3 regions of the Arthrobacter sp. SIMBA_036 genome follow, and region 2 is predicted to be linked to each of the others. Evidence: riboswitches for the same ligand, from Rfam matches in the RefSeq annotation. Region 2 holds a riboswitch; each other region holds the start of a gene.

Region 1 (9,858 bases), on a different contig from region 2:
GTCACCGAGGTAAACGGGACTCTTAGATGACTGGGCCCGGATCAGCTACCTGTTTGCAGGATAGCTGGGGCCGAGAAAATCCGACGCAAACTGCGCCCGGAGAAGCCCTGACAACACGACATCGGACGGGGGTTCAATTCCCCCCATCTCCACTTTTGTGATGAGTCGAGACATCCTTCACGGATGAGTCGAGTCATCGGATACACCCCGGTCTTCGGACCGGGGTGTTTTTCTTTGCCCGGATTCTCTAGGTTGGTAGTTTTTGGCACCAGGACCCTAGCCATCCGGAGCCTTTACGCGTTCACCCACGGCGTACCGAAATCCGGACTAGCTGCTCCCACGTGATCGTTGTACTGGGTAAGCGCAGGCCGACAAAGACCCGGCGGCTTGGCCAACGGTGGCAGGAGAAATGTGATGAGCGTGGAGCCGGAGTTCACAGAGCCGGAGCAGGACGACGATCTCGCTTTGGACGCGTATTCCCGCATAGTCATTCGTGTGGCAGAGACTGTAACCCCCCACGTCGCGGCGATCGAGATGACCAGGGTTGGCCGCCGCGGGGAGATGCGCGTAGGAAGCGGCTCCGGTGTCGTCTTTACGAACGACGGGTTCCTGTTGACCAATGCACACGTGGTCGCCGGCACCCGATCCGGCCGGGCCGTGTTCGCCGACGGGAAGCACACAGATGTGGAGCTTGTGGGAGCGGACCCTCTGTCCGACCTTGCAGTGCTCCGTGGCCACAAAGCCACTCCACCGCCGGCATTCCTGGGAAACGCCGACACTTTGCGGGTCGGCCAGTTGGTAATCGCCGTAGGCAACCCTCTCGGGCTCGCCGGATCGGTGACAGCCGGAGTAGTGAGCGGCTTGGGTCGATCGATCCCGGTGCGGGCAGGAGAGCACAGGCGGGTCATTGAGGACGTCATCCAAACTGACGCCGCCTTGAACCCGGGAAACTCAGGCGGAGCATTGGCCGACACGCGGGGCCGCATCGTCGGGATCAATACCGCCGTCGCTGGCCTCGGGCTGGGACTGGCGGTGCCGATCAATTCAACAACACAACGGATTATTGCCTCGTTGCTGAAGGATGGCCGGGTGCGCCGCGCATACCTTGGTCTGGTGAGCACCCCTATACCGCTGGATGCCAGCGCGGTGGTTCGGACCGGCCAGAAGGAGGGCTTGCGGGTGGTTGAGGTGATTCCCAATTCTCCGGCGGAACTCTCCGGACTCCAGCCGGGCGACCTCGTACTCCGCGCCCAAGGCCGGGCGGTGTCAAGCGCAGAGAGCCTTCAGAAGCTTCTGTTTGAAGACGCAATCGGCGAGCCGTTCCCGCTAACTGTGCTGCGGGACGGCAGGAACCTGCAACTTGTAGCTGTTCCGTCAGAGATGGGCCCGATCGGCTAGGCCCGGCTTTCAGGAACGTCCACGACGCCGACGAAACGGCTACCGATGCCCTCATATTCACTGCGCACTTCGCCGCGGAACAGCTCGGGCAGTTCACTGTTGCGGTGATGGCCGCAGAACACAAAGGAAAATTCAGGCCACCACTTTTTAGGGCGTGCGGCCTCTGAGTAGCCACACACGGCACAGGTTAACTGGACCCAGACCGGCCGCTTGCCGGTACGGTTGGCACGTGACTGCACCAACCAAGCCGGGGGATTGTCCTGAAGATCCCGCAGCTCAGCCTCGGTAAGCCTGGAGGGGATGCCGTGGCGCTGGGCCATTTCCATGGGTATGTCGAGGGCCAAAGCGGCGTCACGTCTGCTAATCACCATCCAACGATACGGGACTGCGGCGGCGTAGGCTGTGCACATGACAGACGCAGCGGCCGTGCTGCCGAGGACCCCGCTCCAAAAGCGCGTACTCGTCGTGGCAATTGTGGCCTCATTCATAGCCATCCTGGACGGTTTTGTGGTCAACCTCGCTTTACCCGCGATTGGCCGGGAGCTGGGGGGCGGCTTAGTCATTCAGCAATGGGTTGTGGACGCTTACCTGCTGTCCTTGGGGTCGCTGATCCTCGTGGCCGGTTCCCTCTCTGACCATTTCGGGAGGGCGCGAATTCTTGAATGGGGTTTGGGGGGCTTCGCCCTGACATCCATGATGTGCGGCTTTGCATGGAACGGTGAAGTCCTTGTGATTTCCCGGGCACTGCAAGGAATCGCCGGCGCCCTTCTGGTTCCCAGTTCGCTGGCCATGATCATCACCTCCTTTGCCGGGCCCGCTCAATCGAAAGCAATTGGTCAATGGTCGGGGTGGACCAGCGCGGCAGCCATCGTGGCACCCCTGATCGGCGGGGTCTCCGTGGACTTGGTGTCTTGGCGGGTCATTTTCTTCATCAACGTCATTCCTGCGGCTGCCATCTGGCCCGTGCTCGTTCGACTCCGGGCATCGGATACCGCACGGGACAAACACACGGGAATCGACTACACGGGCGCAGTCTTGGCGATGATCGGACTGGGCGGCCCTGTGTATGCGTTCATTGAACAGGGCCGTTTGGGATGGGGGAGCTGGCAGGTGTGGGGGCCGCTCCTGGTGGGAGCCATAGCATTGGCGTTCTTCCTGGTCCATGAAGGGAGAACAACCGACCCGATGCTGCCCCTGAGGCTCTTCGCTATCCGGAACTTCGGCTGGGGAAACCTCGCCACCTTGGCTATTTATGGCGCCATTTCCCTCGGTTTCTTCGTGCTGGGCATCTACCTCCAGCAGGTGGGCGGCCTGAAGGCCACAGTGGCCGGCATCGCTCTGCTCCCGGGCACGGTCATCCTGATGCTCACTGCATCCTATTTCGGCGGGCTGGCCGGAAAATATGGCCCGCGGTGGTTCATGACCGCCGGCCCCGTGTTGTGCGGTATCGGCTTCCTCTTGTGTTTGTCGGTTCAGGAACCACTCAATTACTGGACCCAGGTCCTCCCGGGACAGATAGTCTTCGGCGTCGGTTTGGCAACCCTTGTGGCTCCGCTGACGGCGGCGATCCTCGGCGCTGTGCCTTCGGAAGAGGCAGGAATAAGCTCGGCCGTGAACAACGCGGTGGCCCGCATTGCAGGATTGATCTGTATCGCTTTCGCCGGACTCATTGTGGGGCCGGTCTTCACGCGGCAGGGCCTCCTCAACGCGTTGGTTGTGACTGCCGTGCTGTTCTTCGTGGGAGCTGCGGCTTCCGCCGTCGGGATACGAAACCCAGCTCCCGGTCCGGTGACTGCCGACGGCGGTGACGCCGCTGCCGCCTGAGCGCCGGACGTCCGACGTCGGCAGCGCTCAGCGAGCGGGAAGAACGCATCCTTCGTGTGGCTCAAGGCTTTGGACCCAGAGGGCCGAGGTTACCTCATCTGCCAAATCGAACTCGGACCGCTGCGCGCCGTCACCGATGCGCACCACCATAGCGCCACCGAAGGGTTTTCTTCCCACCACTTCGACGCGTGCGTCCAAGGTGATCCCCTCGGCTGCCAGGTAACGCAGCAGATCGGGGTTCTCATCGCTGATCCTGGTGATACGGCCCGTATGCCCATGGTCTAGTTCGATCATTCGCATGGCAGAGGGGAGTTCAACGGAGCCGTCCGGCCCCGGAATCGGGTCACCGTGCGGATCCCGCGAAGGGTGGCCCAGCTTGGCGGACATGCGCTCAATAAAGGTATCCGACACCGCGTGCTCCAGCAGTTCGGCTTCGTCGTGTACTTCGTCCCAGCTGTACCCGAGCTCCTCCACCAGGTATGTCTCAATGAGCCGATGCCGGCGAACCATTGATAAGGCCAAGCGCGTGCCTTGCGGCGTTAGAGTGATCGCACTGTAAGGCTGGTGGTCCACCAGGCCTTGGTCTTTGAGCTTCCGGACCATTTCCGAGACTGAGGAGTTGGCCACGCCCAGACGCAGCGCGAGCTGCGAGGAAGTGATGGGGGTGTCCTGCCACTCCGTGTAGGAATAGACCACCTTGACATAGTCCTCGATCGAGGAGGAGGGCGCACTGGTCTTCACGCATCCAGCCTACAGCGGTCGCGTGCTGTCCAGCCTGTGCGCCCGCCACGAGTGGGTGAGGTACGGCAGCGGTAACGTCTCTTCCCGCCGGTGGCCCAGGTGCTCGTAAAGGTACCACTCAAGGTTGGCCATCACCTTTGCACGGGTGGCAGCGCCAGCGCGAAGGTAATAGCTGCGTGACTTGGTCAACTCCATGATGTCTTCCGGCGTCACCCTGTCCTCCCACATGGTCAGATGGCTTTCGAGACCAGCAAATTGCGGCCCGATCACGGGCCGAAATCCGGGTTTGTGAACGTCTCCGGCGTGCATGATCCGGGAAAGCCGGTGGACCCAAGGGACAGACGTGTCCAACTGGTTCCAGACCAACCCCAAGACCCCCTGCGGCCGCAAAATCCTGGCGATCTCCGCACTGGCCGCAATAGGGTCACACCAGTGCCAGGCTTGGGCAACGCTGACGACGTCGAATGTTGAGTCCGCCAGCCCTGTCGCCTCGGCGGTTCCTTCCACTGCTGTGACCGAGGGATGCGATTTCCGGAGTTGGTGGAGCATGTCAGCCGAGGGATCCACCGCGACGACGTCCAGCCCGCGTTCCAAGAGGAGCGCAGTGAACTTCCCCGTACCGGCGCCGATATCTGCCGCCGTTCCTGCCCCTTCGGGAAGCAACCACTGGAGCGCGTCCTGCGGATAGCCGGGACGAACACGATCATAATGTTCGCCGCCGTCCTGGAAGCTCAAGCCCATCTCCTGCCGGCGGGCGGCGGCGAGCTTCGGGCCGCCCGGCCCGGCAGGACCAACTGAGCCGCCGGTAGCGCCGGTGTGAAGCACGGCCACGCCTATCTCCTTCACAGGATGTAAAAGTACCCTACGAATTTACCCTAGGACGGTCCGTGCCCCGGAACCGGCTCAGTCAACGGAACCGGCTCAGTCACGGAACCGGCTCAGTCAACGCTGCAGGGTGCAGCGCCCGCGGTTCCCGGAGTGTTGGGTGCCCATTCGGGGTAGGTCCGGTGGTCGTTCGCGGGAATCCACCGGCCTTCGTCAACCACGTAGTCCCAGCCAAGGCCGTTGCGTTTGAGTTCCCTGATCCCGGCAAGGAGCCGCGCGGCATCCTCGAGCCGGGAGCCGACGCCGAAGCTTGCGCGAAGGGACCCGGAGGGCAGGCCGAGGCGCTTGAGCAGCGGGTGCGCGCAGAACCTGCCGTCGCGTAGGCCGACGCCGTGCTCGGCGGCCAAGAATGCTGCCACAAGTCCGGCGTCGAACCCTTCCACGGAGAAATTGACGACGCCGATGGTGTCCTCGGAATCACTGAAGATCCGATGCACGGTGACGCCATCGATGCCTTCCAGCCCCTCTATGAGGTATGAGCGGATTGCTGCCTCATGGGCGTGCCATGCGTCTTGGTCCAGGTCCGCTAACACCTGCGTTGCACGGGCGAGCGTGGCAGCGCCCAAGACATTGGGGGAGCCGCCTTCGTGGCGTGCCGGACCGGTGGCCCAACTGACCGAATCCAACCGGGCTTCGCGTACCGCCCCGCCACCTGCGAGGTGAGGTGTTCCGGCGTCGAGCCAATCAGGACGGCCCACCACAACGCCTGCCCCAAAAGGCGCATAAAGCTTGTGACCGGAGAACACAAGGTAGTCCACATCCGCTTGGGTGATGTTTATGCGCCGGTGCGGAGCCAGTTGGGCAGCATCAACCACAATCCTGGCGCCGTGTTCATGGGCAAGATCCGCAAGTTTCGCGACGGGAAGGATCTCGCCGGTCACGTTCGATGCGCCCGTCACGGCAAGCAGCGATACCCCTCCCTGGCTGAGCTCGTTCCGGAGCTTGTCCACGGTGGCCGCAAGCGTTGCCTCGGCAACGACACTGCGGTGCGGAACACCTTGCCATGGGAGCAAATTGGCGTGGTGTTCTATGTCGAGGTAGAGGACTTCCCCAACGAATTCACCATCCACTTGTGGAAGGCAGCCTGCCAGCAGGTTTAAGGAATCTGTGGTGTTGCGCGTGAAGATGACGGAATCGTCCGGGCGTCCGCCAACGAATTCTCGGACCACGTTCCGGGAGTTCTCGTAGACCGAAGTGCTGATCTGGGAGGCGTAGCCGGCGCCCCGGTGGACGCTGGCATAGTACGGCAGAATCTCATTGAGATAGGCCGAGACAACCGTCAAGGCCGGCGCAGAGGCGCCGTAGTCCAGGTTTGCATACCGTGCGTGGCCGCCCTGAATCAGCGGCGCCTGCAATTCTGCCCCTGTGACTGCGGCGAGGGGGCGGGCTGCGAGGACGTTGCCAGCTGGGGTGTTGGATGGGGCTGCGGGATTTAACGTGACAGTACTCATGGGACCTCACTCAAGAGGGACCCCGGTTGGGGTCGCGCTTGCCGAATCCGTTCCGGACCGGCCAGGTCGTCACCCGGGGCACCCCACCGCGAATGGAGGGTTGCCGGCCAGCAAACCGGGGTTTTGCGCTGGCACTCGTGACCTCTCTCTAGGCTAGGGCACCCCGCGCAGGGCTGACAAAGCCACCGCAATTGTTAAGCGCTTTGTTACGTTTAGGACGAAAAATGGGACGAACGGCGAATATTACGACGGCGGACGCCCGCTAAGTGGGGCGCCCGCCGTCGAATATTTGGTCAAAGCCGTGTGCTACCGCCGGAACGTACTCCGGTAATGAGCGCTCGCTAGAGGAGATCGTCCAGAGCCGGGTTCAGCGTTTTGAGGACCTCCGAATGCAGGATCGAGTTGGTGGCTAACGCGTTGCCGCCAAAGGGCCCGTCCTCACCTTCCAAGGAGGTGAAGCGACCTCCGGCCTCGGTAACGATCGGAACGAGCGCTGCCATATCGTAAAGGTTCAATTCCGGTTCGCAGGCGATATCAACGGCGCCCTCCGCTACCAGACAATAGGACCAAAAGTCGCCGTAAGCGCGGGTGCGCCAAACCTCCTCGGTCAACCCAAGGAACTCATCAAGGTTGCCTCGCTCTTTCCATCCGGACAGACTCGAGTACGACATGGAGGCGTCGGCCAGTCGTGAAACGTTGGAAACCTTCAGGCGCGTGGCAGCTGCCAGGGAGCGCCCCATGTAAGCACCCATATCTTTTGCGGCCCACCAACGCTTGCCGAGTGCCGGTGCGCTGACGACGCCAACTACCGGTTCCCCCTCATCCACCAGGGCGATCAACGTTGCCCAGACCGGCACGCCGCGGACAAAATTCTTGGTCCCGTCGATTGGATCGATGATCCAACGGCGCGATCCATGGCCGCTGCTGCCGAATTCTTCGCCCAAAACCGCATCACGCGGGCGGGAGCGCGACAGTTGGCCGCGGATAGCTTCCTCAGCGGCCTTATCGGCGTCCGTGACGGGCGTGAGATCGGGCTTGGTTTCGACTTTCAGGTCCAGGGCCTTGAAGCGGGACATTGTCTGGGAGTCGACGGAATCCGCGAGGACGTGCGCAAGGCGCAGGTCGTCGTTGTAGGTGGAGACGGGTTGGGTCATGCCACCAAACTATCCTGAAACGGGTCCTCTCGCCGGGATGCCGTGACGGACTCGGGCGGGATTAGTTGACGGTACCGAGTTCCTTGGCTTCTTTCGCTTCCAACCGGGGGTCTGCGCCCAACAGGCGGCGAAGGGAGGACAAACGGGCCGGACCCGAAGGTCCGGCATTGCCTTCGCTAACCCATGGGTCGAGGCCGCAGTTGATGGCTGTCGCATCATGCTTGCAGCCCCGCTCACAGGCCTCAGTACCCGGTTCCAGGTCCGGGAAGGAGTGCAGTATCCGGTTCGGGTCCACGTGGGCCAGCCCGAAAGAGCGGATGCCGGGGGTGTCGATGATCCAACTGCCGGAAGGAGCGTCGCTGAGCCGCAGCGCCAGGGCTGACGACGACGTGTGCCTGCCCCGGCCCGTGACTGCATTCACCCCGCCGGTGGCACGCTCAGCGCCCGTCAACGCGTTGACCATGGTGGATTTGCCTACGCCCGAGTGACCCAGCATCACCGTCACCTTGCCGTGGAGGTGGGTCCTCAGCTCGGACACGGCGTTCCTGTCCAAGCGGGCAGACAATCCGTCGTCAGACCGTGCGTCGATGCCTCCGGCAGCCGAGTCCGCCGTCTTGCTGATGATGACCGGAAAGCCAAGGCTCACGTAGTTGGCCAGAAGTTCAGTCGGGTCCTTGACGTCTGCCTTGGTGATCAGCAGCAGCGGCTCGATCCCGGCGTCGTACGCAGCTACCAGGGCGCGGTCGATAAACCCGGTACGGGGCTCTGGGTTGGCCGCGGCGACCACCACCACCAACTGGTCGGCGTTGGCCACCACTACCCGTTCGATGGGGTCGGTGTCGTCGGCGCTGCGGCGCAGTAGGGTTTTGCGCTCCTCGACGCGAACCAGCCTGGCCAGGGTGTCCGGCAGCCCGGACACGTCGCCCACCAAGGCGACAAAATCCCCTGGCACTACCGGGTTGCGGCGGAGCTCCCGCGCGCGGGCGGCGATGACGATGCGTTCCTCAGGGGTGTCTTCACCAACGATCGAGGTATACCGTCCCCGGTCCACCGTGATGATCCTGCCGATGACCGCGTCATCGTGGCTGGGACGGTCTTTCGTCCGGGGCCTTGAACCTTTTTTGTTGGGACGGATCCGGACATCGGACTCGTCCCAAGAGCGTGCATCGCGGCCCATAGTCAGTTGCTGGCCCCGTTCGAACCAGCAGACTCAAGCATCGCGGCCCACATCGTGGGGAATTCGGGCATCGTCTTGGATGTTGTGGCGATGTCCTCCACCTGGATGTCCTCGACGGCGAGCCCGAGGATGGCACCGGCGGTGGCCATACGGTGGTCCGCGTAGCTGTGGACAATTCCGCCGTGCAAAGGGGCGGGCCGGATGATGAGCCCGTCCGATGTTTCCTCTGCGTCACCGCCCACGCGGTTGATTTCAGCCACAAGGGCAGCCAACCGATCTGTTTCGTGCCCACGGAGGTGCGCGATACCCGTCAAGCGGGAGGGGGTGCTTGCAAGGGCGCAGAGCGCGGCCACCGTGGGGGCGAGCTCGCTGGTTTCGTGCAGGTCCACGCCGAGGATCCGGGGGCCGCCGGTGACGGTCAAAGTTCCGTCGTGGAGGGATACGGTCGCACCCATGGATGCGAGGATGGAACGCCATTGGTCGCCGACTTGGGTGGTACCCGCGGGCCAATTGGGAACCCGGACGGTTCCCCCTGTGGCCAACGCCGCTGCCAGGAAGGGGCCGGCATTGGAGAGGTCTTGTTCGATCCGCCGGTCAAACGCCTGGATGCTGCCCGGCGAGACGCGCCAGTGGTTGGGCACGGAATCATCCACGGTCACTCCCACACTCCGCAGGACCTCGACGGTCATCGCGACGTGGTCAAGGCTGGGCACGGGCTTTCCGACGTGCTCAAGGTGCAGGCCCTCCGTGAATCGCGCACCTACCAACAGCAATGCCGAGACGAATTGTGATGAGGCGCTGGCATCGATGACCAAGTGACCGCCGCGGACCTCACCAGTGCCTTCCACCGTAAACGGCAGTGCCGACGGCGTCCGGCCCTCCACAGGGGCTACCTGCACGCCAAGGGCAGCAAGTGCTTCGATGATGGTTTCCATGGGCCGCTTGCGGGCATGGGGATCGCCGTCGAATACGGTCTGGCCCGCGCGAAGTGCGGCCAGGGGTGGCACAAACCGCATCACGGTTCCGGCCAAACCGCAGTCGACGGCGCGTGAGGCGGCAGCCGTTGCGGGATCCATCGGCGTGACCTCGAGGTCAGGGCCGTAGTCGCCGTCGCCCGGTACTTCGGTGACTACGGCACCCAACTGCCGGAGGGCCTGGATCATGAGGGCGGAGTCCCGGGAATGCAGGGGAGAGCGTAACCTCGACGGACCATCCGCCAATGCCGCCA
Region 2 (9,858 bases):
CGGTTCGGGCGTGGAGGGCAAGGTACCGTTCGGAGCGGTTCCGGCATGTGAGCAACTGACTCCTTGTGAGATCGAAAATGATCGTTTAGTGTTTCCATAGATCAGAAAACGTCATTTGCTGTGTGGGAACGGGATCACGATGAGCGAGAACATACTCGGGGCTTTCATGGAGGAAGAGCTGGTCTCCCAGCCCGCCGTCTGGCAGCGCGCCGTCGAACAAGCCCGGGCCGAGCAGCTGCTTCCTGCCGATGGCCAGCGCGTCGCCGTGGTGGGCTGCGGAACGTCGTGGTTCATGGCCCAAAGCTATGCGGTGGCCCGCGAATCTGCGGGCAAGGGCATGACGGATGCGTTCGCCGCCTCCGAGGCCTTCCTGAACAGCAACAGTCCGGATCGCCAGTACGACGCCGTTGTGGCCATTACGCGCTCGGGAACCACCACTGAGGTACTGGAGTTGTTGGGTGCATTGCAGGGCTTGGTTCCCACAGTGGCGATCATTGGCGATACGTCTTCACCGATCGTTGGGCTTGCCGATGCCGTGATCGGGCTGCCTTACGCCGACGAGCGTTCGGTGGTCCAAACACGCTTCGCCACGTCCGCCCTTGTGTACCTGCTGACAAGCCTGGGCATGGACGTCCAGCAGGCTATCGACGATGCCCGGGACGCTGTGTCCGCCCCGGTGTCCCGGGAGCTGTTGGACGCAGAACAGTTCACCTTCTTGGGAACCGGCTGGACTGTTGGCTTGGCTCACGAGGCGGCCCTGAAAATGCGTGAAGCTGTGCAGGGCTGGACAGAGTCCTACCCGGCCATGGAATACCGCCATGGTCCGATTTCCATTGCCGCCCCTGGACGGGTTACGTGGTTGTTCGGTGACCAGCCCGACGGGCTGGATAAGGACATGGAAGCCACCGGAGCGCTGTACGTGCGCACCGGAAAGCACCCGTTGGCGGAACTCGCCCGCGTCCATAAAGTGACGCTGGAGCGCGCGCGGTCCCGCGGCCTTAACCCGGATCTGCCGCGCAACCTGACGCGCTCGGTTATTCTCAACGCTTCCGCCTAGGACCTCCGCCATGGTTCTTGGAGCCGCAGAATCCCCGGTCCTTTCTTTCGACGTCGGCGGGACCGACATCAAGGCCGGGCTGGTGGATCCCCACGGAACGGTCCTCGGCATGCGCCGTGTTCCTACCCCGCTGGACTCCCAGCGTCCGGGGGAGGCGGTCCTCGACCGTATTGCTGAGCTTGCGGCCGAGCTTACCGCCGAATTTCCGGAGGCCAAGGCGCAGGCGGCAGGAATCATCGTTCCCGGCATCGTGGACTCAACATCGGGGGTGGGAATCTACTCAGCCAACCTTGGCTGGCGCAATTTCCCCTTCACCCGAGAAGCAGAGCGGCGCCTTGGCATCCCGGTAGCGTTCGATCACGATGTCCGCTCCGCCGCTGCCGTGGAGCACACCTTCGGCGGCTCCCGGGAATTCAAAGACGTGGTGGTGATGGTGGTGGGCACGGGAATCGCTGCTGCAGTCTTCTCCGGCGGCAAGGCAGTCACCGCCGGTGGGTTCGCGGGCGAACTGGGCCATGCGCAGGTCCCTGATCCCGACGCCGGCCACGGCAACGGTCATGGCGGAGGCCCCGGGAGAACCAGAAGAACCGGGACAACCGGGACAACGGGGACAACGGGGACAGCCGGCTACACCATCCTGGAAGCGGTGGGCTCAGCCGGTGCCGTGGCGCGGCGCTACCAGGCCGCGACCGGCGTCGAGGTCCAAGGCGCCCGCGAGGTGCTGATACGGGCGCGCTCACAGGACGCCGTAGCTGCCCGCATTTGGGACGACGCCGTCAGGGCCTTGGCGTTCACCATCTGTCAATGCGTCAACATCATCGGAACCGAAGCCGTGGTGATCGGCGGCGGCCTTGCCGAAGCCGGTGATGAACTCCTCCGGCCGCTGCGTTCCACGGTGGACGCCATGCTTGATTTTCAGCGCCGTCCGCAACTCATCCGGGCCCAACTGGGCCAGGATGCCGGGTTGCTCGGTGCCGCCATGAACGCCCGGGCGCTCTTGGGCACCATGGAGTCAACGGCCCACCGACGGAGGCAGCCGTGAACCGCGTGGCCCCAATGAACCGCATCATCACTGTCACCCCGAACCCGGCCATCGACATGACCTACGCCGTTCGCGGGATCACCGAGGGGGCCAGCCACAGGGTGCCTACCCCCTTGAGCCGGGCAGGCGGGAAGGGAATCAACGTAGCCCGAGTGATCCATCAACTCGGCTACCCCGTGCTGGCCATCGCGCCTACAGGGGGTGCGGCAGGTCAGACCCTGGCAGCGGAGTTGTGGACAAGCGGGGTGCCACACACCCTGGTGGGAGTCGCTGCGGAAACGCGCCGCAGCATCGCCTTGGTGGACACGCTGGCCGGTGAAACGTCCATTTTCAACGAAGAAGGCCAAGCCCTGCTGCCGGACGAATGGCGTTCCCTAACGGCCGCCGTCGTGGAAGCTGTCAGCGGTAACCGAAACTTGCCGGCGTCCGTCCTCGTCGGCTCCGGAAGCCTGCCGCCTGGGGCGCCCGGTCACTTCTATCCGTCACTGGTGCAACTGGCCCACGACGCCGGCATCCCGGCCATCATTGATACTTCCGGTCCCGGGATCATCGCCGCTGCACGGGCTGGAGCGGATGTCCTCAAGCCAAACCACCACGAACTGGCCGAAGCCACAGGCGAAGCCAGCGTGGAAGCAGCGGCACTATCGCTGATCGGCATGGGTGCAAGAACGGTTTTGGTGAGCGCTGGTTCAGAGGGCATGCTGGCCTTCGACCACGCGGCTCCCGGAGGTTACTGGGCCGCACGGCTACCGGAGCCATTGAGCGGCAACCCTACGGGGGCAGGTGATGCCGCGGTGGCTGCTGCCGCCGTCGCGCTCGCCGAAGGCATCAACGAGCCCCGCGAAATCCTCCGCAGGGCAACAGCGTGGTCCGCCGCCGCCGTGCTCATGCCGGCCGCGGGGGAGATCTCACCCCGCTTCAAGGAACTGGAAGAGCAACTGATGGTTACGTGGAAGGAATCCCGATGACCCTGGTCGCCACGCGGGAACTCGTGGAACGCGCAGCGGCCCGCGGCGAGGGCCAAGGCGCCTTCAACGTCGTCCATGTGGAAACAGCCGAGGGACTCGTGGCAGGCGCGGAAGCAGCAGGAGTTCCCCTGATCCTGCAAATATCGGAAAACTGCGTCAAGTACCACGGCGGGCTGGAGCCCATCGGCGTGGCCACGTTGGCCATTGCCCGTGCCGCGTCCGTGCCGGTGGCCGTGCACCTGGATCATGCAGAGTCGGAGGAGTTGGCGCTTGCCGCCGTCGACTTGGGGTTCGGGTCGGTGATGTACGACGGCGCGCACCTTCCCTATGAGCAGAACGTCGCGGCCACTGCGCGCGTGGCGCAGTACGCCCATGAGCGAGGCGCCTTTGTCGAGGCCGAACTCGGCGAGGTCGGTGGCAAAGACGGTGCCCACGCCCCCGGCGTCCGCACCGACCCCGGCGAGGCCCGCGCCTTTGTTGAGGCGACGGGGGTGGACGCGTTGGCCGTGGCGGTTGGCTCGTCCCACGCCATGACCGAGCGCAGCGCGGCACTGGACCTTGAGCTGATCACCCGGCTGAAGTCCGCCGTCGGAAAACCGCTGGTCCTCCATGGCTCTTCCGGAGTCAGCGATGACCTGCTCGTGGCGGCTATCAAAGCTGGTATGACTAAGATCAACGTATCCACGCATGTGAACGGGTTCTTCACCCGTGGCGTCCGTCAGTACCTGGACGCCAATCCTGAAGTGGTGGATTCCAGGAAGTACATCCAAGCGGGGAGGGACGCGCTGGTAATGGAATCTGCACGAATGCTCACGCTGTTCGCCAAGGTGCACTTTGCCAAGGTGACATAGCCCGACGCCGCGAAAGGCATACTGTCATGACCCGCACCGATCGGCTGACCGCCATCCTTGACCTGCTGGCCGAAACCGGCCGTGTGGAAGTCGAGGACATCGTGACGCGTTTGGGTGTGTCACCGGCCACCGCCCGCCGGGATCTTGACAGCCTCGCCAAGCAGAGGTTGTTGAGCCGCACCCGCGGGGGCGCCACCACGGGATCGCTGTCCTACGACCTACCAGGGCGGTACAACCGGGACGACAATGCCGAGGCGAAGCAGGACATTGCGCAGGCGGCATCGTTGCTGATCCATCCGGGCGCCGTCATCGGCCTCAGTGGGGGAACCAGCAACACCGCACTGGCCCAGGTGCTCTCCACGCGGGAGGACCTCAACGCTCCTTCCAGCAAGCCCACGCTCACGGTGGTGACCAATGCCATCAACATTGCCTCCCAGCTCGCGGTCCGCCCCAACATCAAGATCATGGTCACCGGCGGCATCCTGAACCCACGGTCCTACGAACTCGTGGGACCGTACATCGACGTCATCATGCAAAAAGTGGCCTTGGACATTGCGTTCATCGGTGTCAACGGCGTGGACCCGGATCTCGGCCCTACCATCACCGATGAGGGGGAAGCCATGGTCAACACGGTCATGGCCCACCGGGCCACTGAGTCCTATGTCCTGGCCGACTCCTCAAAGGTGGGCCGCCGGTCCTTCGCTGCCATGTCGGGCTACGAGTTCCGGCACCTCATTACGGATTCGGGCATCAGCGCGCAGGACCGGGCAGCGTTCGAAGCCAAGGGCATCGAAGTCATCGTCGCCACTGCCAGCTGAGCAGCCGACTCGCAGGAAATGCGGGCAAGATAGGTACATGCTTGTTGCTTCCCGCCGTCGGTTGCGTGCCGAGGTACTCATTGTGTTGGGCTTGTCCTTGGGCCAGTCCGCCGTGTACTCCGTAGTTCAACTCTTGGACAAGTTGACGCGTGCGCCCTTGTCCCAAGGCACTTCCACCCTGAATCAATCGCAAAGTACGCGGGAGTATTTCGACCTCACTTACCAACTGCTGGACATTGCCTTCGCGCTGGTGCCAGTGGCGCTGGTGATCTATTTCCTGTCCACACATGCAGCGACACCGGGTGCGGCGAGCCCAGGGACGGCATTCACCAGGCTTGGCTTCAACTTTGTCCGTCCCGGAAAGGACGCACTCCAGGGGTTGGGATTGGCCGCCTTGATCGGTGTGCCATCTTTAGGGCTGTACGCGGTCGGCCGCGCCCTGGGGATCACCACCGCTATTGTTCCCAGCGGGCTGGATGCTTACTGGTGGACCGTTCCGGTGCTCATACTGTCCGCGGTTCGTCACGCGATCGTCGAAGAAGTGATCGTGGTGGGTTATCTCTTGGACCGCTTTGGCAGGTTCGGGTGGAGGACGCCGGCGGCCATTGTTGTCAGCGCCTTGCTTCGGGGCAGCTATCACCTGTACCAGGGGTTCGGGCCGTTTGTGGGCAACTTCGTGATGGGCCTGGTGTTCGCTTGGATCTACACCAAAACCCGGCGCGTCATGCCGTTGGTGGTTGCCCACGCACTTCTGGACATCGTCGCGTTTGTAGGTTTCAGCCTGTTCGGTAAGGCGATAGGCCTCGGCTAGGAGCAGCGCCCGCTTAAATGTTCTCGGCCGCCATCGGGGGTGACGTCATTGGCACCCGCTGATGGCGGCCGAAGTTTATCCAGGCTCGAACAGGTGATGGTCTGTCCAGGCAGGGATGGTTGGAAGGGATCAGATGGTGACGGCCCCGGTGGCGGTCTCGAATGTGACGGACATGATGCCAGGGGTGCCCCGGGGAGCTATCCACTGGACGGCTACGTCCTCAAGCGGCTTCTCAACCGGCTCGCCCAGCCACTCGGTGACGCGTTCCGCGGAACCGGCGATGGTGAGGCTGGACATTTTCACGTCGCTCTCGTACACCTTGGACGGGTGCAGCGTCGGGTCGCCCTCCCACTTGAGGAGGTAGGGAACCTGGGGGTCGGCGATCAAACCAAGGATACCGATCTGCTGCCACACCAATTCCCGGCCATCGGGAAACTTGCGGTTACCCGGGACGGCTGAGCGGCCGAGGCGCTCTTCGAAAGGAGCCAGGTCGTCGACGGCGACGCACCAGCCCATCCAGCCGCCGCCGGCAGCCGAGCGTGCACGGACCGCTTGGCCAAAGGGGGCTTTGTCGGAAGCGGGGTGGTCCAAGACCTCCACGACTTCCAGGTACTTGTTATCTGCAAGGGGAATGATCATGTTCCGGGTGCCGAAGCGCGGGTGCACTCCACCCCGGACTGCGTCCACTCCCAGAGCTGCGGAAATTCGTTCGGTTGTGGCCAGAAGGCCATCTCGTTCACAGGCGTAAGAGACGTGATCCATGCGCATGGCTTCATCTTGGCACTTTGTGATCGGGGTCTCAGCTAAGTAAAGCCTAACTATGGTAGGACCTATTTGCGGAGCGAGGGCCCATGACATATTCGGACCCGAAATTTCAGCTGGCGTCACAAAGCTATCCATGGTGAGCGGCTGTTCCTAGACTGGCTCCAGCCGCCCCGGATTCATTTCCACTGCACCACGAGCATCACGGGCCCGGATGAATGACCGCGCCGTAGGTGTGTCCCGCCACAAATCGCCTTCAGAGGAGAATGCAATGTCCCAAGGATGGTCTTTCGAAACCCGCCAGATTCATGCAGGCCAAGAGCCGGATGCCGCCACAGGTGCCCGGTCGTTGCCGATTTACCAGACAACGTCTTTCGTGTTCCCCAGTGCCGAAAGCGCGGCCAACCGTTTTGCCTTGGCTGAACTTTCACCGATCTACACCCGCATTGGCAACCCCACCCAGGACGCCGTGGAACAGCGGATCGCGAGCCTGGAGGGCGGCCTCGGCGCCCTCTTGCTCAGCTCCGGGCAAGCAGCCGAGACCTTCGCCATCCTCAACATCGCCGAGGCGGGGGACCACGTGGTGGCGAGCCCAAGCCTCTACGGGGGGACCTACAACCTCCTGGCCCACACCCTCAAGAAGTTCGGCATTTCCGTTACCTTCGTGGAGGATCCGGACAACTTGGACCAATGGCGGGATGCTGTCCAGCCGAACACCAAGCTGTTCTTCGGAGAAGTTGTCTCCAATCCCCGCCAGGACGTGCTGGACATCGAAGGCGTTGCCCGTACCGCCCACGAGGCCGGCGTGCCGCTCATCGTGGACAACACCTTGTCCACTCCCTATTTGATCCGTCCCATCGAGTGGGGCGCGGACATTGTGGTTCATTCGGCCACCAAGTACCTCGGCGGCCACGGCTCGGCGATAGCCGGTGTGATCGTTGACTCCGGCAACTTCGACTTCGGCAAGGATCCGGAGCGCTTCCCCGGATTCAACACCCCGGATCCCAGCTACAACGGCCTGGTGTACGCGCGCGATCTCGGGAAGGACGGGGCACTCGGCGCCAACCTTTCCTACATTCTGAAGGCACGCGTGCAGTTGCTCCGCGACCTCGGGTCCGCGGTGTCCCCGTTCAACGCCTTCTTGATCGCACAAGGGTTGGAGACGCTGAGCCTTCGCGTCGAGCGTCACGTTGCTAACGCCATTAAGGTGGCGCAATGGCTGGAAGCCCACGACGACGTCGAGGCCGTCGCCTACGCTGGCCTGCCGTCCAGCCCTTGGTACGACCGCGGCCGTAAGTACGGCCCCTTGGGCACGGGTGCGGTGGTGGCCTTCACCATCAAGGGTGGCGTCGAGGCAGGCAAGCGCTTCGTGGACGGCCTGGAGCTCCACTCCCACGTTGCCAACATCGGCGACGTTCGCTCCCTGGTGATCCACCCGGCGTCGACCACTCACAGCCAGCTCACCGAAGACCAGCAGGCCGTCGCGGGCGTCAACCCCGGATTGGTGCGCTTGTCCGTGGGCCTGGAGCACGTGGATGACATCATCGCCGACCTCGAAGCCGGGTTCCGGGCCGCCAAGGGGGCCTGACCGCGGACGAACGCCGCCCGCCGATGATTATTCGGTGGGCGGCGTCCAGTCCTGGCTTTCGGAGAACAAGCCGCACCCAAAACGTCACACTGGTGTCACAATCTTCGCCTGAAGAGGGATGTTCTTCCTAAACTCTACGTATTAGGTCATGAGTGCCAGCACACAGCCCCGGCTTGCTGGCCGGCAACCCTCCTCCGCGGTGGGGTGCCCCGGGTGAGGACCTGGCCCGTCGCATGCAAGGCGACTGGCAAGTGCGAGGTTTAGGTGTCGAAGGAAATGACCATCACTGCTACAGCCATTCCCACTTCCGGAAAAGAAGACGGAACGGTCCGCTACGCCCGGATAGGTTCGTTGGAACTTGAGGCCGGGGGTTACCTCCCGGATGTCGTCTTGGCTTACGAAACGTGGGGGAGCCTGAACCCGGATCGATCCAACGCGGTGTTGGTCCAGCATGCCCTGACCGGAAGTACCCACGTGGCTCGGGGGAGTACGGACGAGGAAGGTTGGTGGGAGCAACTCGTCGGTCCAGGTGCGACCATCGACACCAACAGATTCTTTGTTGTCTCCATCAACATCGTGGGCGGTTGCTACGGGAGCACCGGGCCATCCAGCCAGGCTCCCGACGGGAAACCTTGGGGATCGCGGTTTCCGCTGATCACGCTCCGGGACAGCACCGAAGCCGAGGCCCGGCTCGCCGATGTCCTGGGTATCGATGCCTGGCACGCCGTGCTCGGAGGTTCCATGGGCGGGGCCAGGGCCCTTGAATGGGCCATCACGTTTCCCGAACGCGTCAAGCGCTGCGCCGTGATCTCCGTGGGCGCCTACAGCACGGCGGAGCAAATCGCCTTTGCCCAGTCCCAGACCCTTGCGATCCGGCAGGACCCGAACTTCAACAATGGGGACTATTACGACGGCCCGGCCCCCGAGAACGGGTTGGCCTTGGCGCGGCGCATAGCGCACATCACCTATCGTTCGGCCTTGGAGTTGGACCTTCGCTTCGGCAGGCAAGCCCAGCCCAAGGAAGCACCCCTTGTTGCGCCGGTGTTGGGGGAGCGGGGGCGTTACCAAGTGGAAAGCTACCTGGACCATCAGGGTAAGAAGTTGGTGCAACGCTTTGACGCCAACAGCTACGTCGCCATCACTGAGGCCTTGATGTCCCATGACGTCACCCGGGGCCGGGGTGGTCTGCAGCAGTCCCTGTCCCGCGCAACAGCGGAATTCTTCGTGGCCGCAGTAGACACCGATCGGCTGTACTTCCCGGCGCAATCACGCGAACTTGCCGCTGCCCTGCCAGGTGATGTTGCGGTCCATGTCATCGAGGCGCCGATCGGGCATGACGGCTTCCTCACGGAAATCGGGCAGCTGTCAGCGCAGCTCGGTGAGGCGTTCTTCAGCTAAGAAGCCGTTTGCAACAATTCGACTTTTTTCGGCCTCCTTCCATGACTTTCAAGGGCTTCACTCAGGTCCGGCCCATAACCTCCAGCCATGATGTCAAAAACCCTTGTGATTAACGTGGGCCTGGGCGCTGTCATAGTCGCACTTGGTGCGGGTACCTACCTCACCGCGACGGCCGCAGGCTCCACCACCCCGGCCACGGCAACGAGGACCGTGACGGTAGGCAAGGCTGATATCTCCTCGGTGGCTACGGCGTCGGGCAATGTGGCCCCGCAGTCCACCACCGTCGTCAATGCCCGGAACTGCAGCGGGGTGATCCTGTCGGTGGGCGCCACTCTTGGCCAGCAAGTCAGCGTGGGCCAGCTGCTCGTGTCCATTGACCCTACAAATGCGCAGAACAGCTTGGATGCGGCCCAAGCGCAGCTGGATTCCGTCACTGCCCAGGCAAACCAGCAACAGGTCTCGGCGAGTGGGCAGGTGTCCTCGGCAAACCAGGCCCTCATTAACGCCCAGCAGTCAGCGGCATTGGATAACTCCCAGCAGGCCTCAACCGTTGCCGCAGCACA
Region 3 (9,858 bases), on a different contig from region 2:
CCCGCGAACCTGGGTCATGACGTCCTGGGGAGAGTTCCACAACTGCTCAGGTGCGAAGCTCAGCACAAGAAACCCCCGGGCTTGCGCAGCATTCAGCCTGCCCATGTCCTTCCGCCAGGCTGACCTGGAGCTGTGAAACTGAAAGCCATTGACCTCGACGATCAGCCATCCGTCGATCAGGATGTCCACGCGGCCCACACCAGCGATCTGAACCTGGCGCTGGAAGGATAGTCCCTCCGCCTCGAACAGCAACCGTGCGCTGATTTCCGGAACGGACTCGGACAATCCGTCAGCCATGCGGAGTAGTTTCCGTGCGGATCCAAAGTAGTTGGCCCGCAGCTCGCCTGCAATGACTTCCCGTGGCACTCCGCGTAATCGCATGGCCGATTGGGCGACGGCTATTGCATCACCATCGGGGAGGCAGGTTAACGCGTGCACCACCGTGTCTTCCAAGGACGCCATAGGCACGTTCCCTTCTGAGCCCACCCGCAGACCGGAATGCCGAACGAATCCATGTCCCCTGTGATGTCGCGTTGCCAGGTGCATCTGTACCGGCTGGGCCCTCAGCCACAGCCCGTAACGGACGGCCGCGGAGGCGCACGTCAGGTATCCGTTGTTGACAAGGGCGGCCAGGTACTCGCGATCGGCGGATGGGAGTGCCCAAATGCCCTGTCTGGGCTGGTAGGCGTGCGGTATTCCCCGCACCATGGCAGGGGTAAAGCCATGCTTGCGGAGTAGGCCAACTCTGGCTACGCCGCCGACCGAAACCAAGAACTCGTACGCCTCCATACAACCAGCTAGCCACGTCCGCGTTGGTTGTGTCCCAGCGAGCCTTGTGTATGTGGAAACAGCCCGCGATCTTTTTTGCTGGATTATCCCGACGTGCAGGGCAGCGAATCCCGCGATGCTGGGCTTCGGTTCCGAGCCGTCCGGCGATGATCCAGCAAAACCGAGGTCCGTCAGACCTGTTTGAGGGCCTTCTCCAAATCGAGGATGAGGTCGCCGACGTCTTCGAGCCCTACAGACAAGCGCACCACGCCATCCGAAAGCCCGATCGCGGCCCGGCCCTCAGGCCCCATGGCCCGGTGGGTGGTAGTAGCTGGATGAGTTATCAGCGACTTGGAATCGCCCAAATTATTGGAAATGTCGATGATGCTCAGCCCGTCCAAGAGCGCAAAGGCCGCTTCTTTCGCTGACCGGCCGGCCGATGGGGACAGCTCAAACGTCAGCACAGTACCGCCGGCCTTCATCTGCTGCGCGGCGAGCTCGTACTGTGGGTGGGATTTCAGCAGTGGGTACTTGACCCAGCTGATCGCGGGCTGCTCCTCCAACCACTCGGCAATCTTCAATGCGGACGCCGAACTGTGATTGACCCGAAGGCCCATGGTTTCAAGGCCCTTTGTCAGTACCCAGGCGTTGAACGAGGACAGCGAGGGGCCAGTGTGGCGCATGAGTTGCTTGACGGGCCCGTCGATGAACTCCGTGGTGCCGAGGATCGCCCCGCCCATAACGCGGCCCTGACCGTCTATATGCTTGGTCCCCGAGTAGACGATCACGTCCGCACCCAGCTCTCCGCAGCGTTGGAGCAGGGGAGTAGCAAAGACATTGTCGACGACGACCGTCGCGCCTGCGGCATGCGCCAGCTCGCTGACCGCGGCGATGTCGACGATCTCCTGCATGGGGTTCGACGGCGATTCGAAGAAGACCGCGGTGGTGGGTTCGGAGAGGGCAGCCTTCCACTGGTCAAGGTCTGGACCGTCGACAAACACTGTCTCCACGCCCCAACGAGGCAGGATCTCGTTGAGGATCACGAAGCACGAGCCGAAGAGTGAGCGGGCGGCAACCACGCGGTCGCCGGCGGCCAGCAAGGCACCCAAGGCGGTGAAGACAGCGGACATACCCGACGCCGTCGCAAAGCATGCTTCGGTGCCTTCAAGCACACGCAGCCGCTCTTGGAACGTGGCCACGGACGGGTTTCCGTAGCGCGAGTAGACGAAGCGTTGGTCCTCGCCCGTAAAGGCGCGTTCGGCAGCGGCAGCTGACTCGTAGACGAAGCCCGAGTTCAGGAAAAGGGCCTCGGAGGTCTCTTGGAAGTTGGTACGGTCGAGGCCGCCGCGCACTGCCTGGGTGTCCGGGCTCCAGTTGGCGGTATCGGGATTGAAAGTCACTTAGTCGTTCCCCAAATTCGTCGGCAGCCCACGGTTTTTCCAGCCGTTGACGGTCCGCTCGCCGTAGCGATCCGGCACGCCTTCGAAGCCTTCAAGAACGTTGTAGGCAGTGAAGCCGGCCTGCGTAGCGGCGATGGCCGCGGAGACGGAGCGATGTCCGCTGCGGCAAAGGAAGACCAGTTCCACGCCGTCGCCCTCGGGCGCTTGCTGCTGGAGTTCTTCGAGGAAGCCCGGGTTCGGGATGCCGCCAGCGAAGTTCCACTGGATGAACAGGGGATCGTTTTCCGTGGCTTTGGTGTCCGGGATGCCCATGTGTGCCCACTCGCCCTCGGTGCGGACGTCCACCAGTATGGCGCCTTCCTGGAGCTTGGCCCACGCGTCTTCAGGAGTCAGGTCACCTGCGTAGCTCATGCGTGGCCCTCGAACGCTTCTTCGTCGTCATCATTCTCCAACTGGTCCACGGCATTGGCGACGGCGGCGTCCGCAGTCGCAATGGCGGCAGGGAGCACCACGGCTTGGGCGACGATGACGCTTTCCCCGTTGAACGTGGCAGCCGGGCTTCCGTGGAGCACGTATCCCTCGGCCAGCGCAGCGGAAATCCGTTCACAGAATTCACGGGTGTCCGGGCCGGTCACCAGGCGGTAGGCAAGTTTTTCTTCGGTGGGTTCAGGCATGGTGCTTCTCCTCGATCACGCTTGCAGTTCGAATTGTCGATACGCCGAGTAGTCACCTGAGGCACCCCGCCGGAGAGAGGGTTGCCGACCAGCAAGTCAGGGCTTGGCGCTGGTGCTCATTACTCTGGAAAAACGTAACATCCGCGAGGACACCGGCGCACTCGGAGGGCCTGAAGCTGCCGTCATGTTGCGTAATCGGAGCCTGCCCAAGCGTCGTTTTCTTACGTCCCGCTGGGTTCGACGGCGTTGCGCTAGGCTCCAACCATGCCCGAACAAGAAGGAAAACCCCGGCTCGCCGGATATTTGGACAAGCAGCAGCCGGACCTCTACGCCACGCTCAGCCACTATTCCCAGCAGCTCGTTGAGGAAGCCGACCGGCAGGGGCTCCCACGCCTGACCCTGGAACTCATCAACTACCTCTCCTCCCAGATCAACGGGTGCGCTTTCTGTTTGGACCTCCATCACCGCCGGGCCTTGAAACTTGGTGAGACGGAACAGCGGCTGTCCCTGGTTGCCGTCTACAAGGAGGCGCAGTTATTCGAAGCAGCGGAAGTGGTGGCGATGGAAATCGCCGAGCAGATCACCCGCATGAGCTCGTCCCGGCCCAGCGCCGAGTTGTTCGAGCGAGCGCGGCAGCACTACACGGACGAGCAGATCAGCGTTATCTGCATGGCGGCGATCGGAATCAACGCGTTCAATCGGCTGTCCATTCTCAGTGAGCACCCAGTGCGGGCAAGCAAGAAATAGCGCGCCGCGTCGTGGTCCGGTTTGAGGTCGGGAATTTACTCGATCCCGGCAAACAACTCATTCAGTTCCGCAGTGAGTTGTTTCCGCACATCGGGAGCGCCCACCTCTTTGCCATTGATGTGGTTCACGGGCGCGATCAGCCGGATGCTCGAAATGAGCCAGACGGCATCGGCGTCGAACAGGTCCTGCGGTTCCAACGGACCATAACCCAGTTCCCAACCAGCCGCCTTGGCCGCTGCAAAGAGCGCCCCCTGCGAGGTTCCGGGGAGAATGCCGCTGTCCAGCTGGGGAGTGATCAGGCGCCGAACAGTCCTGGCTGAACCTTCGCCGTCGTCCACCGTCTCCAGATGCGCCAAAAGGACCGTGGACGTGGGGCCCTCCAAAACGCGGCCGTCGGTGGACGTGAAAATCGCGTCGTCCGCGCCCTGCTTGTGCGCATACCGAAGCGCCGCCATGTTCACGGCATAGGACAGGGTCTTGGCCCCAAGCAACAGCCACGGTGCGCGCTCGCCGGCTTCCGTGTCGAAGCCACGGTCCAAAAGTACGACGTCGATACCCGTCTCGCGTTGCCGGCGACTACCCGCAGGGGAGGGTGAAGCCTGCACCCAGCAGGTGGGGCTCGAGGCACCCTCGACGCCGCGGGTCACGAGCAGCTTGACGACGACTTCGTCCTCCTCCGGGGTAGGGGCCGGATGCGACTGGCGGAATTCATTGATGGCGGTGGAAATGGCTTTGCGCCACGCATCCTGCCCAGGCAGTTCCAAGTCCAGGGCAGCAGCAGAACTTACCAGCCGATTCAGGTGTGCCTGTACCTTGCGGGGCCGGCCTTGGACGGCAAGCAGCGATTCGAACACACCATCACCACGGGTGGCTCCAAGGTCCGTTGCCATGAGTTGCGGCTGGCTCGAATCAGCAATGCGGCCATTTTCGACGGCGGGGTCCAGGAAAACGAGGACTGTCGGTGCAGGGGAAGTCATGGTCCCAGCTTAGTGCTGGGCCTCAGGGAGCGCCTTGGCCGGATAGGCTGTGGTCACCGTTGTTCATGGATCGTAGGGGTTGTCGCGTGCTGTTTCCTTTTCCGTTCGGCCAGGAGTGGACTTGGCTGCTCACCGTGTGGGCCATCGTGGAAGTCGGACTCCGCATCGTGCTTTTGGGGGTCATCCCCGGCAACCGCCGCCCGACCACCGCTATGGCATGGTTGTTGACGGTCTTTTTGGTGCCCTCAGTGGGCTTTATCCTGTTCCTCCTCTTCGGAAACTTCCGGCTGTCCAAGCGCAGGCGTCAACAGCAGGAGGATGTCAACCGCCGGGTCCGGGCCGTCACGGATGGGCTGGCCGAAGCCGGGAGTGAGTACGCCGGCCCCGAATGGGTGACATCGGCAGGGGAACTGAACCGGAGGCTCGGCTCGTTGCCCATGGTTGACGGCAACAAGGTGGAACTCATTCCAGGCTACGAGGAATCCATCAAAGCCATGACGGAGGCCATCAAGGGCGCCAAGAACTACGTCAACGCCGAGTTCTACATCATGAGCAGCGACTTCCTGACCAACGATCTCCTGACGGAATTGGAAAAAGCGGCGGACAGGGGAGTGACCGTCAGGCTCCTCTTCGACCACATCGGAACGCTCCGCATCAAGGGTTACCGCCGCTTGATCCGGCGGCTCAGGGCAAGCCAGGTGCAGTGGAAAAGAATGCTCCCGCTTCTGCCCATCCATGGCCAATGGCGCAGGCCCGACCTGCGGAACCACCGCAAGATCATGGTGATCGATGGCGAGATTGCCTTCACAGGATCGCAAAACCTTATCGAGCCCTCCTATAACAACCCGAAGCACCGGAAGGTTGGCCGCAAATGGGTTGAGCTCATGTCCCGGCTGGAGGGGCCGATCGTTTCCACCCTCAACGTTGTCTTCGCCACTGACTGGCTGAGCGAAACCGACGAGTCCCTGGAAGACCAATTGCGCCTGCCCACGCAACCACCACCGCCCGGGAACGTCACGGCCCAAGTGGTTCCCAGTGGCCCGGGCTTCGCCACGGAAAACAACCTGCGACTGTTCAACACATTGATCTATTCCGCGCAGCATAGGATTTCCATCTGCAGCCCGTACTTTGTCCCGGATGATTCCCTGCTGTATGCCATCACTACCGCAGCCCAGCGCGGCGTGGACGTGGAACTCTTCGTCTCCGAAAAGGGCGACCAATTCCTGGTCCACCACGCCCAGCGCTCCTACTACGAGGCCTTGCTTGAAGCCGGCGTCCGCATCTACTTGTACCGGGCACCGTACGTCCTCCACGCCAAGCACTTCACCATCGACGACGAAGTGGCTGTCCTGGGTTCCAGCAACATGGATATGCGCTCCTTCTCCTTGAACATGGAGGTCTCGGTGATGCTGTTGGGCGCCGAGACCGTGAACCTCATGCGGTCAGTGGAGTCCACGTACCGGGAGGTGTCCCGTGAGCTTATGCTGGATGACTGGATGGACCGGCCCCCCTTGGCCAAGTATGTGGATAACGTGGCGCGATTGACCGCGACACTCCAGTAGGCAGCGCCTCGCGGGCGGCGCAGCCCTGGCAGCACGGCACAGGCACCACCGCACAGGAAGCCCGGCTCGAGCCGCAATGCTCAATCCGGGAAAACGGCTCCCAGGGTCGAGAGAACACCGAAGGCCTTGGTCCGGATCTCTTCGTACTCGTCGTCGGCCGTCGAATCGGCTGTTATTGCCCCACCGACCCCGAGGCTCAGCGTTCGGCCGCCGTCGCCGTCGGGGTTGATGACCAAAGTCCGGATCACGACGGCCAGATCAGTGGCGGCGTTCAACGAAAAGTAGCCGATCGCTCCTGAGTAGATGCCGCGGGGACCGTCCTCAAGTCCGTCCAGGATGTCCATGGTGCTGATCTTCGGGGCACCGGTCATGGAGCCTGCGGGAAAGGCCGCCGCCACGGCCTCTGCCCGCGGGGCTCCCGGCCGCAGATGCGCGTCCACGGTGCTCACCATCTGGTGGACTGTGGCGTAGGTTTCGATCGCACAAAGCCGGCTCACGGACACTGAACCGGGCACTGCGAAGTGGCTAAGATCGTTGCGCAGCAAGTCCACGATCATGATGTTTTCAGCGCGGTCCTTTAACGACGTTTCCAGTTGGTGCTTCAGCGTGGCGTCCTCTGCGGTGTCGGCTGACCGGCCGCGGGTGCCCTTGATTGGTTCGGCGCGCATGCCGCCGTCGGAATGGATGCGGAGGAAACGCTCGGGTGAGGTGCTGGCGACCGCCAGTTCACCGAACCGAAGGTAACTGCCAAACGGGGCCGGGTTCCGACGTCGAAGGTCCAGGTAGCTTTGCCAGGAATCGAGGCCCCCGGCGGGCGCCTCCAGGGTAGTGGTCAGGCAAACTTCATACGTGTCGCCCTCGCTGATACGGTGCTGCGCCGCTGCGATTTTGCGTTTGTAGTCCGTGGCGGAGTCCCGGCTGACGAACTCGGGCACCGTGCGCTGGGAACGCTCGACGGCGGCATCCCCGCCAGCGCCAGCAGCAACCTCGACGGCGGTGCGCGCCTCACGTAGCCAGGCATCGGCGTCGGGAGCGTCCAAGGCGAGCAACCACACCGTCCGTTCGCGGTGGTCCACCACAACAGCCCGACCGGCGAAAAGGAGGGCCGCGTCCGGAGTTGGCGAGGACACGTCATTGCCGCCGGTTTCCCGTTTGAGTTCGTAGCCCAGATAGCCGAGCCAGCCCAGCGTGAACTGCCCGTCGTAACCCCGGGGTGCCCGGACGGCGTGGCGCCCCCACACCGAATCGAGCCACCGGAAAAAGGGTCCGGTGGTCTTGACTGTTGCGGAGCCCGCTGTCACTTGCGTAGCGCCCGTGCGGTGGAGGACCGACTGTCCAAACGTCCCGGCGTCGTCCGCGAGGATACTGAACCGGCTCCGGGCGGCCGCTTGCGGGGACTCAGGCAGGGCCGATGCGTTGGAGGAATCGAGCCAGACGGCGTTGGTGGAGCGGCCGTAGAGGGCCTCGAACAGCAATGCAGCGTCCGGGGCCGCGGCGATCCGCTCGGCTCGGAGCTGCAGCCCGTCCCGCGCACCGAGCTCGGGCGAGATAATCGCGGCCATGGACGGCAGGTACATCAAGGCCCGCAGCACGTCGGCCGGGGCGCTCCCGTCCGCGGGGTTCTCCACGCGGACGTCTGCGGCATCGATCACAGCATCGGATCGCAGCCACTCCTCTTCCTGGGCAGCCCAGCCGTCCCAGTGCGGTTCGTAGGTGCTCCCGTCGCGTGAGAGAGCCCGACGACGGCGGTCCTCGCCCGGGGATTCGACCCACACCACGGCATCCAGCAGGTGACGCGCGGAGTGGGCGGCCGCGCCGACACCCTCCACGATCACCACCTCAGCGGGAAGCGTGACGTTCGTTGCGCCGTCGTAATGTCTTTCCCAATCCCAACTGGTCCACTCAGCTGCCAGTCCTTGGCTCAGCGGTGCGAGGACGGTGGCGACGTACCGGTCGATCCCCGCGGCGAGGCCGTTCCAGCCGGGATAAATGTCCTCCAGATGGAACAGCGAGACCCTATGGTGCTCCCTCAACCGGGCCGCCAATTCAACGGCCAACGTGGTCTTCCCTGCGCCGGACCGCCCGTCCACAGCAATGATCACAGGTTTTGGGGTCATGACATAGAGGTTACCTGCTGAGGTTCCCCGCCCCGTCGGGCTGTCTCCTGTGCAGCGGACGGGCCAAGTGCAGCTTTCACATGCTCCACAATGCCCGGGACAGCCGCATGGATGAGCTTCCATGTGGTGTCGAAGTCTGTGTGCCCGCCATACCAAGGATCCTCGATGCCGAGGTCGAGTGAGCTGCGGCTGGCCATGGCCGGATCGAAGCTCCTCAGCATCCGCACCTTGTTCAACGATTCGGGGCCCGGCGCACCCTGTTGGAGCCAGCCGAAATGGTCCACGTCCAGCGCCAGGATCAGGTCCCTTTCGGTGAACCATTCCTGCCGCCATTTCCGCGCGATGTGGTCCTGTGACGGGATATTATGGGCTGTCAGGACCCGCGCCGCACGGGGGTCAATGGGGTGCCCCACCTCGTATCCCGTGGTCCCTGCGGAGTCCACCACTACAAGCTCGCTGAGCCCTTCCGCGTCAAAAGCTTCAGTCAGCATGAGCGCTGCCATGGGCGAGCGGCAGATGTTTCCTGTGCAGACCGTAATGATGCGGTATGGGCTCGGCGTTGAGTACATTCAGCAAGCATGGTGGACGGCACCCCCTCTTGGCTAGGGGGCCACTTCACAACCTCGCCATGATCTTGTCAAATTTCATGTCAAGATTGTCACGCGCTGGGAACGCCGGGCTACGCGCGCCGTAGCTCCTCGACCTCGGCGGTGCTGGGATACGCCGCCTGCGTACCCTTTTTGGTGGCCGCCAAGGCTGCCGCCACGGAGGCAAACGCCGCGGCATCCGCCAGTGATTCACCCGCCGCCAGTCGCGCGGCGACGGCGCCGGTAAAGGCGTCGCCGGCACCCGTGGTGTCCACTGCGGACACTGGGGTCGGCGCGATGCGGGTGATCCGGCCTCCGGCTTCAGCCAGGGCGTCGAGCACCACCGAACCCTGCGCACCGAGTGTGACCAGCACGCGGTGTAGCCCGCGGTCGGCAAAACGGCTCTGAACCACTTCCCATGCCTCAGCGCCGGACCCGGGATCGGGAATGCTTGCTTCGGATCCCAGGAACAGCGAGGCCTCATGCGCGTTGACCAGCAACACGTCGGTCAGCTCGGCCAAAACCTGCGGCACCTCAGCGTACGGCGAGAGGTTGAGCAGGACGGTGGCTCCGGCGTCGTGCCCTGCTTGGGCGGCGGCGGTCACGGTATCGATCCCCACCTCCAAGCAGAGGCACACCACGGCGACGTCGGCGAAAGCCCCAGACGCGGCCTCCACGTCGGACGGCGCCAGGGTCCCGTTGGCGCCGGCAGAGATGATGATGCTGTTCTCTCCGCTCGCGTCCACCGAGATGACGGCGACGCCGGTGGCAGCGTCGGCGCGCCGGACGCGGGAGACGTCGACGCCGGAGCTCGCCGTTGATTCCAGCAACATGGTGCCGTTGGGGTCATCGCCCACGGCGCCGATCAGGCTGACCCGGGCACCGAGCTTGCTGGCAGCGACGGCCTGGTTAGCGCTCTTGCCGCCGGGGTTCACTGCGAAGCCGCTTCCGTGGATGGTCTCGCCCGGTTGCGGGAGGCGCTCGCAGTAGATGGTGAGGTCGGCGTTGAGGGAGCCGACGACGACG

Evidence for each region. A riboswitch is a leader RNA that binds a small molecule or an ion and turns the genes downstream of it on or off. The one in region 2 is predicted to bind S-adenosylmethionine.
Region 1: another riboswitch for S-adenosylmethionine. It lies ahead of SB659_RS01855 (aminotransferase class V-fold PLP-dependent enzyme); the one in region 2 lies ahead of SB659_RS02865 (homoserine O-acetyltransferase).
Region 3: another riboswitch for S-adenosylmethionine. It lies ahead of SB659_RS13730 (DUF1737 domain-containing protein); the one in region 2 lies ahead of SB659_RS02865 (homoserine O-acetyltransferase).

The regions. Positions count from the first base shown of each region.
Region 1 is NZ_JAWRXG010000001.1:395,250-405,107, forward strand. It holds RNA gene ssrA (transfer-messenger RNA) at 1-155, shown strand, start outside; gene SB659_RS01830 (S1C family serine protease) at 415-1,398, shown strand; gene SB659_RS01835 (hypothetical protein) at 1,395-1,769, opposite strand; gene SB659_RS01840 (MFS transporter) at 1,801-3,222, shown strand; gene SB659_RS01845 (metal-dependent transcriptional regulator) at 3,250-3,963, opposite strand; gene SB659_RS01850 (class I SAM-dependent methyltransferase) at 3,973-4,704, opposite strand; gene SB659_RS01855 (aminotransferase class V-fold PLP-dependent enzyme) at 4,902-6,299, opposite strand; SAM riboswitch class IV at 6,329-6,442, opposite strand; gene hisN (histidinol-phosphatase) at 6,641-7,453, opposite strand; gene SB659_RS01865 (ribosome small subunit-dependent GTPase A) at 7,515-8,630, opposite strand; gene aroA (3-phosphoshikimate 1-carboxyvinyltransferase) at 8,633-9,858, opposite strand, start outside.
Region 2 is NZ_JAWRXG010000002.1:18,866-28,723, reverse strand. It holds gene SB659_RS02910 (hypothetical protein) at 1-59, shown strand, start outside; gene SB659_RS02905 (SIS domain-containing protein) at 140-1,057, shown strand; gene SB659_RS02900 (ROK family protein) at 1,068-2,099, shown strand; gene SB659_RS02895 (1-phosphofructokinase family hexose kinase) at 2,114-3,067, shown strand; gene SB659_RS02890 (class II fructose-bisphosphate aldolase) at 3,064-3,918, shown strand; gene SB659_RS02885 (DeoR/GlpR family DNA-binding transcription regulator) at 3,945-4,736, shown strand; gene SB659_RS02880 (CPBP family intramembrane glutamic endopeptidase) at 4,774-5,547, shown strand; gene SB659_RS02875 (VOC family protein) at 5,677-6,315, opposite strand; gene SB659_RS02870 (bifunctional o-acetylhomoserine/o-acetylserine sulfhydrylase) at 6,524-7,897, shown strand; SAM riboswitch class IV at 8,042-8,157, shown strand; gene SB659_RS02865 (homoserine O-acetyltransferase) at 8,174-9,295, shown strand; gene SB659_RS02860 (HlyD family efflux transporter periplasmic adaptor subunit) at 9,383-9,858, shown strand, end outside.
Region 3 is NZ_JAWRXG010000009.1:147,729-157,586, reverse strand. It holds gene SB659_RS13745 (DUF559 domain-containing protein) at 1-789, opposite strand, end outside; gene SB659_RS13740 (O-succinylhomoserine sulfhydrylase) at 960-2,168, opposite strand; gene SB659_RS13735 (rhodanese-like domain-containing protein) at 2,169-2,579, opposite strand; gene SB659_RS13730 (DUF1737 domain-containing protein) at 2,576-2,842, opposite strand; SAM riboswitch class IV at 2,855-2,966, opposite strand; gene SB659_RS13725 (carboxymuconolactone decarboxylase family protein) at 3,107-3,589, shown strand; gene SB659_RS13720 (aminodeoxychorismate lyase) at 3,625-4,566, opposite strand; gene cls (cardiolipin synthase) at 4,653-6,128, shown strand; gene pabB (aminodeoxychorismate synthase component I) at 6,209-8,245, opposite strand; gene SB659_RS13705 (low molecular weight protein-tyrosine-phosphatase) at 8,242-8,814, opposite strand; gene SB659_RS13700 (ribokinase) at 8,925-9,858, opposite strand, start outside.